Regions from separate parts of the Brevibacillus choshinensis genome, predicted to be linked through region 3. Evidence: riboswitches for the same ligand, from Rfam matches in the RefSeq annotation. Region 3 holds a riboswitch; each other region holds the start of a gene.
The links. A riboswitch is a leader RNA that binds a small molecule or an ion and turns the genes downstream of it on or off. The one in region 3 is predicted to bind S-adenosylmethionine.
Positions count from the first base shown of each region.

Region 1 (4,361 bases), 3.0 Mb from region 3:
GAGGAAGGAAATGACTTCCTCAGGAGAACTGATGCGCTCGTTGTTGTCGTGAAAACGAATTTGGGCCATGGTTAGGTTCCTCCTTAATTGGTTGGTGTAGTGGACACGACAGCTTGACGCAGCTGCAGCAAGCGGGCGTGGTACTCAAACAGGAATTCGAATGCTTCGAGGTGGCGTTTCGCCTCGAAATCATTGCCGCCCCACGCGTAAATGCCGTGGTTGCGGATCAGGACGCCGGGCACTTCCGGGGTAATCACTTTCTCGATAGCGGCAGCCAAGGTCGGAATATCGGCAAAGTTCTCAACAATCGGAACCGTGATGCTTGCATTTTCTTCCCAGATGCCGAGACCTTTGATCAGCTCTTGCCCTTGTATAGAGAAGGCGCGTTGTCCAAAATACAGCTCTGAAATCAGATTGTTCCACACGGTATGGACGTGGAAGCAGGCACCAGCCTGCGGAAACTTCTTGTATACCACGGCGTGGATCAGTGTTTCGGCGGAAGGCTTGAGCGAAGTGGAGTCCACCGGGCGGGAATCTCTGTCCACCACCAGATAATCTTCCGGGGATAGCTTGGTTTTGTCCTTGCCGCTGGCTGTCACCGCAAATTGCAGCGGTTCACTTTCTATTTTAATCGAAAGATTGCCGCTGGTACCGGGGAACCAGTCCCGTCGGGCAAACGTCATTTTGACGTCATCCAGACGGCGAAACGCGTCCAGACGTTGTTCGAATGTTGCTGTCATAAATCAGCTGACCTCCTGTTGTTGTTTCAGATCTTGCAGTATGGCGATCACATCATGGAATGTGGCAAAGGATTGGTGAGGCAGCTCAAGCTCCTGTGCCTTTTGTGCGAGAAACGAGCGGGCGATGACGAAATCCGCGATTTTCGCCCCTGCCAGATCGGTAATCGAGTCCCCGATGACCACGCGGAAGTACGTTGCAGGGTCGTAGCGGCGAATGATGGTCGTTTTGCACATTCCACATCCGTTGGAGCAATGATCGTCACAGGAATGCGGCCACGTAATGGTGATCTTATCGCCTGAAAAATCGCTGCCGTTGCAGTAGATCGGGACGTCCTTCAGATCGAAGGGAGCCAGGATCGGATCCACGAAAAAGTCGATGCCGCCGCTAGTCACCAGCCACTCGATGCCTTCTTCCCGGCAGTAGCGCACGAAGTCGGCAAAGCCCGGCCGGATAGTCGCTTCCGTCGTGATATAGTCGACGATCTGATCGCGCAGGGAGGAGGGAAGGAGCTGAAATAGCTTCCCTACTCCTTCCTGCACGCTGATTTTTTGCGAAAGAATCTGCTCGGTCAACGCTTCCCACTCGGGGGGCGCAAACTTGCGGACAATGGCCACGATGTTGTCCTTCTCGGTAATCGTTCCGTCAAAATCGCAGAACAGTACGAGCTTCTTGCTCATCGTCCGCCACCCCACTTTTCGAGGGCGATGGAGAGCTCGGGGGAAGCAGCTGCAGCCTCTTGCAAGGTTTGGCCTGCTGTCACTGCTCGGATCGCGGCGACGAATGCCTGTGCCCCTGCAGTGGCACCGCCTGGGTGGCCGTGGATGCCGCCGCCGGCATTGACGATCTGATCCAATCCGAAGTCAGCGAACAGCTGTGGCACGAGTCCCGGATGGATGCCTGCGGAAGGGACCGGGAATGAACGGCGAATCCCATCCAGTGGCGCTGTCAGATTCTTTGCCAGCCCCAGGGCTTCGTTTTTGTCCAAGGCAACGTTTCCGTACGGAGATGGGAACAGAACCAGGTCTGCCCCGGCGATGCGCATCAGTTTGCCGAGCAAGAGAGGGGTCGCGATGCCGTAATCGGGCGATGGATAATACGCTCCGGCCAAAGCAGGGTGAGCCATGATCGGAACGTGTACGTCCGGGGCGGCCGCGAGTCGGTGCAGGGCATCGAAGCCAAATGCCAATACGTTGAACAACAGGCAATCGGCACCTGCTTCTACGGCACGCTTCGCCTTTTCGTTCAGTTCGTTTACAGGTCCGGTCAAGTTTGCCGCGTAGAGAACGGGCTTGCCGATCTGCTCCTCGGTCTCGATCGCGATCTGTTTAAACGCTTTGATCCGCTCGAGGAAAGGAGCGCGTTCATCCGCAAAGAAAATTTCGTCATCTTTGACCAGGTCAACGCCGCCTAATGCCTGAGCGCGGAATTGCGTCTTCAAATCATCGAACGGAAGGCCGAGGCACGATTTGAAGATGCTCATCAAAAGGGGGCGGTCGTGCGCATCGAGACGTCCGCGCAGCCCTTCAATGCCGTATTTCGGACCCGGGAATGTACCGAGGAACGAGTCCGGAAACTCGATGTCGATCAGTTTGATTTTTCCGTCCATGGAAAGCTTGCCGAAAATGCCAGTCAAAAGGGACGGGATGTCATTGGTGAAGTTGCGTGTCGGGTAGCTCACGGTGATCAGGCCGCGCGTTTCCCCATTTTCCAAAACTTCCAATGGAGTTGCGCTGACGGCTTCGCCCAGGTAGGGTTTCAGTTCGGCTTGCTTGGCGGCAGGCAATTCCGTCCAGGAACCGACGGTCATCCCTACAGCGATCGATTCCGCTTTTTTGTTCAGGTCCTTTGCTTGCGTCAAATAGGTAACGAGGATACGGTGCTCACTCATTGCTAGGACTAATCCTCCTTTGTAGATCGGGAAAATAAAAGAGCCTCCCCGGCGATCAGGGAGGCGGTTGTCGACTATAAGAGCGTCTTCGTCTCCTCTCATCTCTCGGGTTCGTCGATAGACAGGGAACATCTCCCCGTCTCGACTCTCATCCGTTGGAATTAGCACCGTTTCGCCCTCTAGATTAGATAGAGTAGCGCCGGTTGCCGGGCATCATAGGGCCAGTCCCTCAGCCAGCTCGCGATAAGAGTTATGTGGTTCACACGAATGTGATGTGTGTGCGATATTTTCATGATATGACGTTCAGAAGCGGGAGTCAAATTGTTTTTTAATGAGGAAAATTGGATAAAACACCCTGGGTAATTCTGGTTTGCACATAAGTGTAGAGAAAAATGGAGCGGCGAGGTGAAACTTTTTCCAGCGAAATGCGTGGTATGTAACGAAAGGGTGTGGAACCGTTGGGAAAGTAGGATTGGAGGACGTGTATCGCCTGCACGTGAACGATATCTATCGCTATCTTCTCCGGCTGACCCGGGACGCGAGACAGGCAGAGGACCTGACGCAGGAGACCTTTTTCCGCGCCTTTTCGTCACTGGACGATTTTCACGGGGAAAAAGTGAGGCCTTGGCTATTCAAGGTGGCATACCATGCCTTTGTCGATTGGCATCGCAAGCGGGTGAAAAGGCCCGTGCAGCTTACCGAGCAAATTCCGGAGCGGGTAGATGCGCAGGCAGTCGATCCGGCAGACGCGATGGTTCGCAAGGAGATGTGGGAATCGGCGCAGCTTTCTCTGGAGCGGCTGCCAGAAAAGCAAAAACAAGTCATTTTACTGTCCGCCATGCAGTTTGGCTATGCGGAGATTGCCGATGTGCTCGGAATCGATCTGGCGGATGTCAAGCGCTCACTGTTCCGGGGAAGGCAAAAGATGCGAAGGATGTGGAGGGAAGAAGTCGATGACGAACCAAAGTGATGATAGCCGGGAACAAAAGCTGCTGGCTTATTTGAGGGGAGAACTGGACGAAAGAGAGGCGCAGAAGATCAGGGATGAGATAGCGGACGACGAAGAATATGCGAGTCGACTCGAACGGCTTCTGTTGGGAGAATCAGACGGGGAAGCATTGTTGCAACAGGCAGAGACCCTTACGGAAAAACAACAGCGGTCGATCATCCGCCGGGGAAAGTGGAAGATGCGCTTGACCAATTCTGCCTATACATTCGGCATTTTCTTTGTGCTTGGAGTTGCTGCGACCATTGCGAATGGATGGATCGGCTCATGGATGTACGATGATCTGTTCCGGGTCACCAGGGACATGGTCAATTTCACTCAGCCTGGTGTCAGCGCGGGTAGCAGCGGATCGCAGGTCGGAGGGCTGTATGGGCAGATCAAGATGGAACTGCGTGAGCAAGTGGGTGCAGAGCAGCAGAATATCGGGTTCTTCGAAAATACCAACATCTTGTGGAGTATCCATGCCGAACCGAAATGGGCAAACGGAATCCGGGAGACCAAGCTGTTTTTCCGCTATCCGACTGATGAGAAGATGACCGAGGAGGAGACGGCTTATCTGCGGACCCCTGCATGGAATGCGATGAACAAGCTGCCAGAGGGAACAGTGAGCCAGCTTGCCATTTCTTTTGATCACCCAATCACGTACGAAGAATACAACAAACGGATATCACAGCACGTGTTCTCGCACAATGCGGACACGGTATGGTTTGCCGTAGACACGGGAGT
Region 1 is NZ_CP069127.1:5,295,127-5,299,487, reverse strand. Features, by position in the region: gene JNE38_RS26600 (1,2-dihydroxy-3-keto-5-methylthiopentene dioxygenase) at 1-69, opposite strand, end outside; gene JNE38_RS26595 (methylthioribulose 1-phosphate dehydratase) at 84-740, opposite strand; gene JNE38_RS26590 (2-hydroxy-3-keto-5-methylthiopentenyl-1-phosphate phosphatase) at 744-1,418, opposite strand; gene JNE38_RS26585 (2,3-diketo-5-methylthiopentyl-1-phosphate enolase) at 1,415-2,629, opposite strand; SAM riboswitch class I at 2,725-2,879, opposite strand; gene JNE38_RS26580 (sigma-70 family RNA polymerase sigma factor) at 3,111-3,599, shown strand; gene JNE38_RS26575 (anti-sigma factor) at 3,583-4,361, shown strand, end outside.
Region 1: it holds a riboswitch for S-adenosylmethionine, as region 3 does, so the genes downstream of both, JNE38_RS26585 (2,3-diketo-5-methylthiopentyl-1-phosphate enolase) here and metH (methionine synthase) in region 3, are expected to answer to the same signal.

Region 2 (4,361 bases), 1.7 Mb from region 3:
TCAAGCCGTCCGTAATCCCGCGGATCTCTCTTTCCGCTGCCGGCATAGACGCGTGGGACATGGCAGCCGGATAGGAAAGAATGGTTTCCACCGCTCCCAGACTTACCGCAACGATCGGCAGCCTTACCCGGTCAAACAACGCTTTGGCCCGTTCTCTGCTCCCTACATCAAAAGACAGAACGGCACCATGTCCGCTCGCTTGCGCTACCTGGATTCCGTGGCCTGGGTGATCAGGCAATCCGGTGTAGTAGACACGGCTGACAGCAGGATGGTCGTTCAGCCAATTGGCGATTTTCTCGGCAGTCCGTGTGCTGACATCGAGCCTCGCCTTCAATGTCTTCAAACCGCGCATCACCAGCCAGCAGTCCTGTACACCTAAGATGGCCCCCATCCCATTTTGGATAAAGTAGAGCTGCTCCCCCAAAGCCGCATCTTTGGTTACCGCCAGCCCTGCCACGACGTCACTGTGTCCCCCAATGAACTTCGTGGCGCTATGGATCACGATATCGGCACCCAATTCCAAGGGACGCTGGTAATATGGCGTCAAGAATGTATTGTCCACAATGACCAACAAATCATGCTCTTTTCCGATTTGACAGACTGCTGCGAGATCTGTCACTTTCAAAGTAGGGTTTGAAGGTGTCTCCAGATAAATACCACGTGTCGATGGCTGAATGGCCGCCCTGACTTCTTCCAGTTTGGTCGCGTCTACAAACGTCACGGTAATCCCCATCCGAGACAATACTCTCGTCAAGAAGCGGAATGTCCCTCCGTACACGTCCTCTGCCACGACTACATGATCCCCCGCCGAGAAAAGCATGAACACGCTGGAGATCGCTGCCATGCCGGATGCAAAAGCGAAACCGCGCTCTCCCCCCTCCAATCCGGCAATGGCGTCCTCCAAGGCTTGACGGGTAGGGTTTCCGGATCTGGCGTAATCAAACGTAGTCGGGCGGTCCAAATCAGCCTGATGAAAGGTGGACGCCTGATAGATCGGAACGGACGACGCGCCTGTGACCGAATCAAAGCACGATGTTCCATGCAGCACTTTTGTAGCAAAATTCATCGCACATTCCCTCCAACCGTCAGGCTCGCATCCAACGCCTCGCACAAATCCGCGATGAGGTCGTCTGGATGTTCAATCCCTACGGAGAGGCGGAGCAGCCGGTCACAGACACCTACGTACTCCCGAATCTCAGCCGGGATATCGGCGTGTGTCTGCGTCGCCGGGTATGTACACAGCGATTCTACGCCACCCAGACTTTCCGCAAACGAAACGATGCGCAGGTTTTTCAGGAAAGGCTTTACTTGATCAGCTGATCGTACACGGAAGGAAACCATCCCGCTGTAACCATTCGATTGCTTTTGCTGAATATCATGACCTGGGTGCTCAGACAGGCCCGGGTAAAAGACTTCTGTTACAGCAGGATGCTCACGCAGCTTGGCTGCGACAGCAAATGCATTCGCTTGATGGCGCTCCATGCGCAGTGCCAGCGTCTTCATCCCGCGCAAGAGAAGCCAGCAGTCTTGCGGCCCCAATACGGCCCCGATCGAATTGTGCAAAAAACGGATTTTTTCCGATAACTCTTGTCCTTTTGTCACGATCAAACCGGCAAGCACGTCATTATGTCCACCCAGATATTTGGTGGCGCTGTGCAGGACGATATCTGCTCCGAGCTCAAGTGGGCGTTGACAATACGGGGTCATGAAGGTATTGTCTACAATCGTCAGCAGGCCATGACTCTTTGCGATCTTCGCCACGCCGGCGATGTCGGTAATTTGGATCAGCGGATTCGTCGGAGTCTCCACGAGTATGGCTTTGGTCTGTGGCTTCACTGCCTGCTCCACCAATTCCAGATCACGCAGATCGACATAGCTAAACGAAAGTCCATAACGGGACAATACCTGCTCGAACAGCCGGTAGGTTCCCCCGTACAGGTCCAGTGAGACAATCAGATGATCTCCTTGGGAAAACAGCCCCATGACCGTATGGATAGCAGCCATGCCTGACGCACACGCGAACCCTCCGTCCCCCGCTTCCGCGCTCGCGATCGTCTCTTCCAAGACCGTGCGCGTCGGATTCGCAGTCCGAGTGTAATCAAATCCTGTGCTTTCCCCCAAAGTAGGATGGCGATAAGCTGTTGAGTAGTAGACCGGAAAGTTAACGGCCCCTGTTGTTTCGTCTTTTCCCACGCCCGCCTGAACTAGTTTCGTCTCCAAATGCATCTGATTTCTCTCCCTCCATAGTGTACGAGGGGCATGAAAAAAGCCCCCTTTCGTCTGAAAGAAGGCTTTGTTTACGTCGCCGTAAGCAAGACCTTCTCATCTTTCAGAGTTTGATAACTCTGCAGGAATTAGCACCATTATCTCCCTGTAACGTAAACCGTACAGGTGATTGGTTGCCGGGCATCATCGGGCCAGTCCCTCCGCCTCTCTGGATAAGAAGATTGCTATTCAATTTGATTGATCCTAATACTAATGGATGGATCACTGCCTTGTCAACAAGATTTTCCACTGGGAAGACATCCGCATCAATTTGCGTTTCTCAAGGCTTCCATCACTTGATTGTCGAGCTTGGCCGCTGCATTCTTGTCGTACGTTTTTTCATACTGCGGCTCAACGGAAATGCGGGAGCCGTAAAACATGATGTCCCGGACCGCTTCGATCTTGATTTCGACCATCGCCAGCTTCAGCGGCACACCCTCCAGCCGCTCTGTTTTTACCGCGGCACGACCGTTGATGGCAAAGGACGAACCCGCACCGATCAGATGCAATACCACCTGCGGCTCCTTGGCAATATTGGCCAGAATCCGCGAGCGATTATCGACAGCAAAACGAATGGTATCAACGGTTGCCGCATACGTCCACGACAAGGAACTGAGCGCTGGAGAGCCCGATTCATGATCGATCGTTCCCAGGGTAACAAAGCGCTCTTTCTGCAAAAGCTCAAACAATTCTTCCGACAGGGATTGGGAAACGGTTTCTGCCATTCCGATGCCTCCTCGAGTACGATTTGTACGTATATTGTACCCCCCTGCTGGGCGATAGGCAACGCTTCCGGTTCCTTGCTTCTCATTTCTTTTTTCCCTAAACTGGGTAATAGAGATAAACTTGATCCGAAACGGAGGTTTGTCGTGTGTCCCCTACTGACCGCCTGTTGGTCCAAATGGAGCAGTTGATGAAAGAAATCGAAGAAGTCCGCAAGCTCAATGAACGCATGGATAAAATCGCCATGTTCATGGAAGATATTCGTTTAGCCGATATCGTGCAAAATTACACAGCCCCGCGCAAGCTGCTCTGGATTAATTTCCTCGCAGGTCTTGCCCGGGGTCTGGGCCTTACTATTGGGACTGCTCTCGTGCTTGCCTTGCTTGGTTCGCTTTTAACTCAATTTTTATCCATACCGATCATTGGAGACTACATAAAGGAGCTCGTGGATTACGTGCAGCCCTATAATCAGCCGTAACGATCCTTAGTTGTCTTCGTCCTCGTCGTGGTCATCACGGTCATTGTCGTCGTCATCATCTTGGCCGTGTTGATTCCACTCCCCTTGCTTTTTCCAATATCCGTACGCGTTCCCGTTTGGTACGTGCTTCTCTTTTACTTTTTTGTCTTTTTTATCTTTCTTGTCTTTTTTATCATCGTCTTCGTCTTTGTTCGCTTGGTTCTCCATTGCCTCTGTGATGGCCTTTTTGATGCTTTCCGTCATGTCAGCCTGTTTGACCAGCTTGTCATCTACATACAGCTCGAGGCGAACCGCTTGCGCATCGAAAGAACCCTGCTTGATAGACAGCTTCAGGGAGTATTCCCCTTTGTCATTTGGCTTCACTTCTTGCTTTTTGCCATCCAGTGTTGTAACGAACAGCTTAACACCCTTATTCTTGGACCAGCCCACTACGGTTCCTTTGAGCTGAATGCTCTTGTTTTTCGGGTCGAGGGCAGCTGTTCCTGAGATTGCGTACGTTTTTACCGCTTCTTTGTCTGGAGCGTTTACGACTTCTACTGCGATAGAGTCAGAGTCGAGCTTTTCGCCGTTCTCATATACCTCGATCGTGGCTTTACCAGTCGTGGACTTGACTTCTTTCAATGTAACGCTGAAGCTGCCCACACCATCCCACAGCTTCTTCACCTTTGCATCGGCTTTTACTCCGTTGTACGTCACCGTCACTTTGTCTGCATCCAGCTTCACGATTCCCTTGACTTTCAGCTCTCCTTTTTTCGCATCGAGCACAGCCAGGTTATGTATGATCATATCCGCTTCTTCTTCGGCTTGCGGGATGACCTTTACCTTTTCGCTGTCGACGAGGGCAGTGCCAGCATAAGCGCTAACCGTCACGTATTGCTCCGTTGAGACGTCCAGG
Region 2 is NZ_CP069127.1:3,913,010-3,917,370, forward strand. Features, by position in the region: gene JNE38_RS19670 (trans-sulfuration enzyme family protein) at 1-1,066, opposite strand, end outside; gene JNE38_RS19675 (aminotransferase class I/II-fold pyridoxal phosphate-dependent enzyme) at 1,063-2,226, opposite strand; SAM riboswitch class I at 2,320-2,445, opposite strand; gene JNE38_RS19680 (pyridoxamine 5'-phosphate oxidase family protein) at 2,532-2,990, opposite strand; gene JNE38_RS19685 (DUF5665 domain-containing protein) at 3,167-3,466, shown strand; gene JNE38_RS19690 (hypothetical protein) at 3,473-4,361, opposite strand, start outside.
Region 2: it holds a riboswitch for S-adenosylmethionine, as region 3 does, so the genes downstream of both, JNE38_RS19675 (aminotransferase class I/II-fold pyridoxal phosphate-dependent enzyme) here and metH (methionine synthase) in region 3, are expected to answer to the same signal.

Region 3 (4,361 bases):
TTTAGCCTCGTCGTGGAAACGCACGTAGAGGGTCAGCAGCTCCTTGATTGGTTCTGCTTTTACCTTCTCTTCGTCACCCCACAGACGGTAAGCAACGATGAGCTTACCGAACTGCGTACCCCAGTCACCCAAATGGTTGATGCGCACTGGCTGGTAGCCACGCTTTTCCATGATGTTGGCGATGGCATTCCCGATGACGGTCGAGCGCAAGTGCCCCATGGAAAATGGCTTTGCGATGTTCGGAGAGGAGAGGTCGATCGGCACTTTGCGGCCTTGGCCTACATGACTGTCTCCGTAAGCACTTCCTTGGGAGAGGACAGCTCCGATGACTTGCTCTGCCACAACGGCCTGGTCGAGGAACAGGTTGACGTAAGGACCCACTGCCGTCGATTCGCGCAGGGGAGCGCCGCTGATCTGTCCTGCCAGCTCGGCCGCGATCATGGGAGGTGCCTTGCGCAGTGCTTTTGCCAATTGGAAGCATGGGAAAGCGATATCTCCCATTGCCGGGTTTGGAGGTGTCTCCAACATGCCGTATACGGTTTCTTTTGGAAAGTTTTCTACACCCTGCTGTGCGAGGGCGTCGGCGATTTTCTCCGCCACTTGGTGTTTGTAGCTCATGTGAATCTCCTTTCTGATTGGAAAAAGGTTGAGTGCCCCAAATAAAAAAACCTCTGCGTCTCCTGAAAAAAAGAGACGAGAGGTTGTGCTCCCGCGGTGCCACTCCTGTTGTTTCTGCCCGAAGGCAAAAACCGCTTCATCTGCTGTATCGGGCAGTCCCGGCATTTCCCTACACAATCCGCACGAGGCTGGATTTTCAGGACGCATCTCCGAGGTGCGTTTCCTTCCATGGTCCGGCATCGGGCTCACACCAACCCCGACTCGCTACAAGCTCTTTGCATGGAGTACTTTCCTCATCAACGATTCATCTATTCTCTAGCATTATAGCTGGTGTTGTACCTGTCGTGCAACTTACTCTTCCGGTTTTTGCAAAATCTTGTCTAGCTGGGCGAAGTATTGCTTGGTCAATTTTTCTTTTTCTTCGGCGCTCATGTTTTCGGCATTCATCCATTGCTGCTTGAATTGCTCCAGCTGCTCCAGCATGGCCAGTTCAGCGGCAGCTTCTTCTTCCAGATCGTAGTTCTCGGTCGGGTCGAAAGGGATGAGTCGGTTGTCATTGCCGCTGCGCAGGTAAGGATTGCGCCAATGATCCGGAAATTGGTACGGTTGGTCTCCAAACATCAAGCCCAGGACATCATCGGAGTCGAGGGGCATGAAGTGATCGTAATCATCCCGTCGTCCACCCTCCGAAAGATTGATGTGGGAGAGGAAGTAACGCAAAAAATGTTCACCCGTCTCCCTGTTTTTCACGATCGAATAGGTTTCGAATTCACTATGAGCAAGTTCCTTGATCGTTTCGAGAGAGGACAGAAATTCGTCTTTTTCACGGGCATCTAGTGTGTCCACAGCAGTTCGCTCCTTTAGTATTGCCAAGCCGCGATACATTTTTTGTACAGATAAGAATGGAAAGGCTCTCATCCGGTATATGTGTTAACAGAGGCGAGGCCTGTGCTCTTTGGTTGCAAAAGCTTGGCGCAGCCAGGTTTTCTCATTCATACAGTATAGCAAATGCCTCGGAGAGTGACAACGAACGAAGATTTTGGGCATGCAAAAGAGCCCGGAGACAAAGGCTCCAGGCCCTTTTCTTTACGCAGGCGACTGACTAGCAGTCGCAGGAACACCCAACAATTACCAGCAGGATAAACAGTACGAGCACTAATGCGAAATTATCACCGAAGAAACCGCCGCAGAAAGATGTACTCATCTTTGTTTCCCCTCCTTTCCGTTATGCTCTAGTCTATACACGAACGCACAGGTTGGCGTGGGCGGATGACCAGCTCACCGAAAAATGGGCGCTGGCTTTTTGGACAACAGTTAATATTAGACAAATTCTCAATTGACGAAGAGACAGGGGGGTGATAAGATACTTGCAAACATCAACAAAGTTGCAAATCAACTTCATATTGATGAACGACTCTTATCCAGAGAGGCAGAGGGACTGGCCTGATGAAGCCTCGGCAACCGGTAGAAATCCGGTGCCAATTCCAGCAAAGCTACGGCTTTGAAAGATGAGAGGATGGCCAAGTGCAACTGCATTCCGCGGACAAATCCTCTTCTTTTCAAAGAAGGGGATTTTTTTGTTCAGCTAGGAAACGCTCCATTTTCCTACGCGTATATGCGCAACATAGCGAGACTTGTGCCTTCTGGGTACGAAGGCTTTGCCGCATCAAGGCTGGGCAAGGCCAGGTTTTCCACGACCGAATAAACGAAATGGATGAAATGGCGAAGGATAGCCAAAAAGGAGCAAGCTGATGAAACCAACTTTTCGCGAGCAGCTTTCCCGGAAAATTCTGATTCTCGATGGTGCAATGGGAACCATGCTGCAACAGGCAAACCTGACTGCCGATGACTTCGGCGGTGAGGAGTACGACGGATGTAATGAATTGTTGAACCTGACGAGACCGGACGTGATTCGCGGCATTCATGAGAAGTATTTGGAGGCCGGAGCAGACATCGTCGAGACGAATACGTTCGGGGCTACTTCAGTGGTTCTGGCAGAATACGACGTTGCGGACAAAGACCTCGAAATTAACATCGCGGCTACACGACTGGCAAAAGAAGCGGTGGATGCGTACTCGACCCCGGAATGGCCGCGTTACGTAGCAGGATCGATGGGGCCGACCACCAAGACGCTTTCCTTGACAGGCGGTGTCACGTTTGAAGAGCTGGTCGAGTCGTATTACCGCCAAGCGAAAGGGATGATTATCGGAGGCGCAGACGTCCTTTTGCTGGAGACCTCTCAGGATACGCTGAACGTCAAGGCGGGAGGAATCGGAATTCGCAAAGCCTTTGACGAATTGAACACCGAGCTGCCCGTCATGCTTTCGGGGACGATCGAGCCGATGGGGACCACACTTGCGGGTCAAAACATCGAAGCGTTCTATTTTTCACTGGAGCATCTCAAACCAGTGTCAGTCGGGCTGAACTGTGCGACAGGGCCCGAATTCATGCGTGATCATCTGCGGACCTTGTCCAGTCTCGCACAGTGTGGCGTCAGCTGCTATCCAAATGCGGGACTTCCGGATGAAAACGGGCATTATCACGAGACACCTCAGGGTCTTGCAGCGAAAATGCGGGCGTTTGCCGAGCAGGGGTGGCTGAACATTGCCGGTGGCTGCTGCGGTACGACTCCTGACCATATTCGAGCGATGGCAGAAGCCTTGAAGGATTGCCAGCCGCGGGCGCATGAGATTCCCCCTGTCAGTGCTGTATCCGGAATTGAGGTCGTGTATGTCGAGGATGACAATCGACCGCTGCTCGTAGGTGAGCGCACGAACGTAATCGGCTCGAAAAAATTCCGAGATCTCATTGCCGCTGGTCAATACGAAGAGGCATCCGATATCGCACGCGCGCAGGTGAAGCGCGGTGCCCACGTGATCGACATCTGTCTGGCTGACCCGGATCGGGATGAATACGAAGATATGGAAAAATTCCTGCAATTCATCGTGAAAAAGGTAAAAGCGCCGCTGATGATCGACTCCACGGATGCGAAAGTAATGGAGCTTGGATTGCGCTATTCCCAAGGGAAGGCGATCCTCAACTCGATCAACCTGGAGGATGGGCTGGAGCGCTTTCAGGAAGTCGCGCCGCTGATCCACAAATACGGGGCTGCGGTCGTCGTTGGGACGATCGAGGAAGCCGGTATGGCTGTCACTCGTGAAAAGAAGCTGGAGGTAGCCAAGCGCTCCTATGATATCTTGGTGAACCAATACGGAGTAAAACCGCAGGATATCATTTTCGATCCGCTCGTATTCCCGGTTGGAACCGGTGACGAACAGTATATCGGTTCTGCAAAGGAAACGGTCGAAGGGATCCGCCTGATCAAGCAGGCCATGCCTGAATGTAAAACGATCCTTGGGGTCAGCAATGTCTCCTTTGGCCTGCCAGCTGCCGGCCGGGAAGTGTTGAACGCAGTGTTCTTGTACCACACCACCTTGGCAGGATTAGACTACGCAATCGTCAATACCGAGAAGCTGGAGCGATACGCTTCCATTCCGGAACATGAGCGGAAGCTGGCTGAAGCCCTGCTGTTCGAGACCAATGACGAGACGCTGGCAGCCTTCACGGAGTTTTACCGTCAAAAGAAAAAAGAAGTGAGCGTGGAAGTCTCCAACCTGACGCTGGAAGAACGCTTGGCACGCTACGTTGTCGAGGGCTCCAAGGACGGACTGACCGAGGATCTGCAGCTCGCATTGGAAAAATACGCGCCGCTCGAAATCATCAACGGGCCGCTGATGACAGGA
Region 3 is NZ_CP069127.1:2,258,350-2,262,710, forward strand. Features, by position in the region: gene argS (arginine--tRNA ligase) at 1-618, opposite strand, end outside; T-box leader at 687-927, opposite strand; gene JNE38_RS11535 (hypothetical protein) at 970-1,464, opposite strand; gene JNE38_RS11540 (YjcZ family sporulation protein) at 1,721-1,822, opposite strand; SAM riboswitch class I at 2,033-2,133, shown strand; gene metH (methionine synthase) at 2,370-4,361, shown strand, end outside.

Region 4 (4,361 bases), 2.5 Mb from region 3:
TTTCCTGCCCCAGCTCTCTTGCGACGATCAGCTTTTGCAAATTTCCGCCTGAAAGGTTGCCTGCCAGCTCTTGCAGCTGCCTGGAGCCTGTCTTGATCGCAAAGCGGTCCACCCAGCCACGAACGACCTGACGGAACGAGTCACGCAGGATGACGCCTCGACGATAAAATTCCGGCTTCCGCTGATAGCCCATCAACGCGTTTTCCTCGACGCTTTCCAGCTTCGCGGTCCCCCATAGATAGCGGTCTTCCGGAATATGCGCCAGCCCTGCCTGACGGATCGCCTCCACCGACTTGTTGGTGACATCGGTACCGTCCAGATGGATTTTGCCTTCCTGAATGGGTCGCAAGCCGCTGATGGCTTGCAGCAGCTCAGACTGGCCGTTTCCAGATACACCTGCGATCCCCACGATTTCCCCATGGTGAATGGAGAAGCTGACATGATCCAGCAGCGTCTGTTTCTCTCGCATCGTCACCCGGTCCACGTGCAGCAGCCTTTTGCCTTCCAATGGGACCCGCTGGCTCAGCTCCTCCAGCTCCCTGCCCACCATCAGCCTCGCCAGATCGTCGACATTGGTCTCGCTTTGGGAAACGGTCCCGGTCACACGTCCTCCGCGCAGCACGGTGATCCGATCCGCTACTTCCATGACCTCCTGCAGCTTGTGCGTAATCAGGATGACGCTTTTCCCGCTCGCTGCAAGATTCCGGATCGTCTGCAGCAAATCTTTGACTTCCAAAGGAGTAAGCACAGCGGTCGGTTCGTCCAGCACGATAATTTCCGCCCCTTGGTAGAGCACCTTCAAAATCTCTACACGCTGCTGCTCGCCGACCGAGCAAGCGGACACCTGTGTCAGGGGATTGATGGGGATTCGGTACTCCTCGCTCAAGGCACGCACCTTTTCTACCGCTTCCTTGCGCCGGAAGAATCCCGCCTGCTTGGGTTCGTACCCAATCACAATGTTTTCCGCTACCGTAAAATCTCCAAAAAGCATGAAGTGTTGATGCACCATGCCAATGCCGTTCCGAATCGCGTCGTTCGGCCCTCGGAATGCGACCGGCTTGCCGTTCAGCAGAATCTCGCCTTCTGTCGGCTGCTCCATCCCGTACAGCATGCGCATCAGTGTCGTTTTTCCCGCTCCGTTCTCCCCGACGATGGCATGGACCTCGCCTGCTTCCAGGGTGAAGGACACTTGATCGTTGGCCGTAAATTCTCCGTACTTCTTGGTCATCTGCTTCATTTCCAAGCGATGCGCCATTCCCGCTCCTCCTTCTTTTCACGTTCCTCCCGAATACACAAGCGACCGACTACACAGCTGTAGTCGGTCACCTAAATGCACGAGTGCTGCCAGCTATTAGAACGAGTCAGGAACTTTACGTGTGCCTGCTACGATCTCGTCATTGATAGCCTTCACTTTATCGATCACTTCTTGGCCGATGAACGGGTTCAGCGGCGTTTTGCTCTCGTGGGTCACATAGGTTACACCCACGCCTTTTTCTTTCAATCCGTAGGTCACTACACCTGGCTTCAGGTTGCCTTCGACAAAGGACTTCACGGTTTCGTACGCTGCCGCATCGGTGCCTTTCAGCTGAGAGAGCACGATGTGAGCGGGATCGATGGATGTACGGTCTACGTCTTGACCAGAAGTGTAGAAGCCTTTTTCCTTCGCTGCCTCAAACACGCCCAGATCGCCAACCGCTGCCGCACCGTTAATGATGTCGGCGCCTTTGGATGCTTGGAGCAAAGCCAGCTCTTTCGCTTTTGCCGGGTCAGAGAAGCTGCCCACGTAGTTCACGAGGAACTCCGCGTTCGGATTTGTCGCCTTCATCCCCTCTTGGAATCCACCTGTCCATTTTTTCAGGAGAGGAATATCCATCGCTACGACCATGCCGACTTTGTTGGTTTTGGTAGCCAGTCCAGCAGCCGCCCCCATCAGATAGGCAGCTTCCTGCTCACGGAAGGTAACGCTGCGGACGTTTGGCAAATCAACTACGGTATCGATAATCGCAAAATTGCGATCCGGATTCTCTGCCGCTACTTTTTTCAGCGCATCTTCTGCTTCAAACGAAGAAGTGATGATCAGATCATAATTTTCTGCCACTGCGACGCGAAGATTTTCCTCGATCGCTCCATGGTCCGTAGACTCGATGCTTTTTACTTCTGCGCCAAACTCCTGGCCGGCTTTCTTGGCACCTTCATCCATTTGTTGAAAGAACGGGTTGACACCGATTTTCTCCGGCAGGATCAGGGCAATGCGTTTTTTCGCCGCTCCCTCTTGTCCTGCTGCTTGTCCTTCTGCTTTTTCAGCAGGAGCGCTGCCTCCTGCCGGAGAGCTGCCTCCTGTCGGAGAGCTGCCTCCCGCCGAGCATCCAGCTGCCAGTACGGCGAATGTGGTCAAAGCCAACAATAGTTTCTTCATGGTGTACCCCTCTCTATCTAGAGCCTCTAAATTCGTTTTTATCTATTCACATATGTAATGTACGGTTTTTATACCAAAAAATCAATATAAATTACGTACATTTCACAAAAAAATACAGTTATCGTTCGTTTTTGCTGTCGCATTTTCTCTTTTTCACTTGCGCTAGACAAATAAAAAACTCTTCCCTGAGGAAGAGTTTACGTCCGGAACGGTCCTCTTCCTCATCTTCCAAGACATTCTCCCTGTCTTGTAGGAATTGGCACCAGTCTGTACATGTACAGTGGTTGCCGGGCTTCATCGGGCCAGTCCCTCCGCCGCTCTAGATAAGGTAGTATTTTGATAGGATTTTAATTAAATCAATTCTAGCAGAACGAAACAAAAATGCAATTATTATTTCTATTCCCTCTAATCCTTTGCATGAAACGTCTGCTGGAGGCGATGGGACAACGCGTTCAGCTCTCCCAGCTCCTCTGTGATTTCCCGCACCTTTTGATGCTGATTTTCCGCAGTAGCGAACAGCTCCTCCAGATTGGCTACCGACTCCTCCGTAACGGCTGTAATGGTAGACATCTCAGCCGCTACTTCCCCTGAGCGCATTTTTACTCTGTCCATGCTGGAGCGAACATGCTCTGCCGCAGCCAAGAAGGTAACCATCCCTGCGCGTACGGCTTCGATCGATGCGACGGTTTTGACTGCCAGCTCTTGCCCTTTGGCGACAGATCCCTCTCCCGTGCTGATTTGTTGGACAGCATTTTCGCTTTCCTGATGGAGGGATTTTAAGATCTCGGTGATTTCCTGCGTCGCAGTGGCACTTTGCTCAGCCAGCTTGCGCACTTCGTCAGCCACGACTGCAAAGCCTCGTCCATGCTCACCAGCCCGCGCCGATTCGATGGCTGCATTCAGCGCCAGCAGATTGGTCTGTGTGGCAATCTGGTTGATCGCCCCGACAATTTCCTCTACGCGATTGGCTTGGCGATTGAGCTGGTGGATTGTCGAAGCTGCAATCGTGACGGCCTGAACGATTTGTTCCATCTGCTGGGATAGCTCGTTCATCATCCCGATGCTCTCCGCCAGACGCAAATTGCTCTGGTCGGATTCGATCTTCATCGCGTTCGCCTGAGTAGTCACCTCGACAATTTCCTGATCGATCGACTGCACTTCCTCCTCGATCTTTACGGTGGAGTTTGCCTGAGACTCCATGCCAGTGGCGACTTCCTTGAAGGCGATCATCATGTCGTCCGTGTTGCGCTTGGTTCCCTCGGCATGTTCATGCACATGTTCAGTTGTACGGTCGAGCTGCTCGGTCATCACTTTGATGTGTCCCAGCATCTCAGCCAGTCGCTGCTCTTTTTCCTCGGCTTCTTTTCTTGCCGTGTTTGCTTTTCTAAGCGAGGCTTGTCCTGCCAGACAGAGGTACGTCACCGCCGCCATCATCATCAGGATGGCTACGATTCTCACCTCGAGATTGACTGCGTTGAAATTCCCGGTAAATATCTGGTAGGTTCCGGTGTAATAGCCCACTAACGTGACAATGATCTCGGTGATTCCCGCAAAAACGACCAGCTTCCAGTCTAAGTAGGCTGCCAAAAATCCCATGATGATAAATGCCAGAAACGCTATTTCCTGGTACGAGCTAAAATGATCGAAAGAGATGGCATAAAACATGAGTCCAATTGCAACCAGATAACGAATAACGGCGCTGTCTTTGCGGATGAAATAATACGGCGATACGATCAAGGTCACCAGCAACCCTAACGAACTGACGAACCAGAAGTTCACATTTTCCTGGAATGCAATCAGCCCGGCCATCCATAAATGATTCCATAGAACAAAAATCATGAAGCCTTCCTTGTTGGTCAAGGTACCCTTCACCAGCTGAATCATCCTGTATCCCTCCTTGCCCTCTATTGGTAATATCGGATTCTTTTCTCATTATAGATGGAGA
Region 4 is NZ_CP069127.1:5,894,730-5,899,090, forward strand. Features, by position in the region: gene JNE38_RS29325 (ABC transporter ATP-binding protein) at 1-1,255, opposite strand, end outside; gene JNE38_RS29330 (BMP family lipoprotein) at 1,352-2,416, opposite strand; SAM riboswitch class I at 2,635-2,746, opposite strand; gene JNE38_RS29335 (methyl-accepting chemotaxis protein) at 2,822-4,300, opposite strand.
Region 4: it holds a riboswitch for S-adenosylmethionine, as region 3 does, so the genes downstream of both, JNE38_RS29330 (BMP family lipoprotein) here and metH (methionine synthase) in region 3, are expected to answer to the same signal.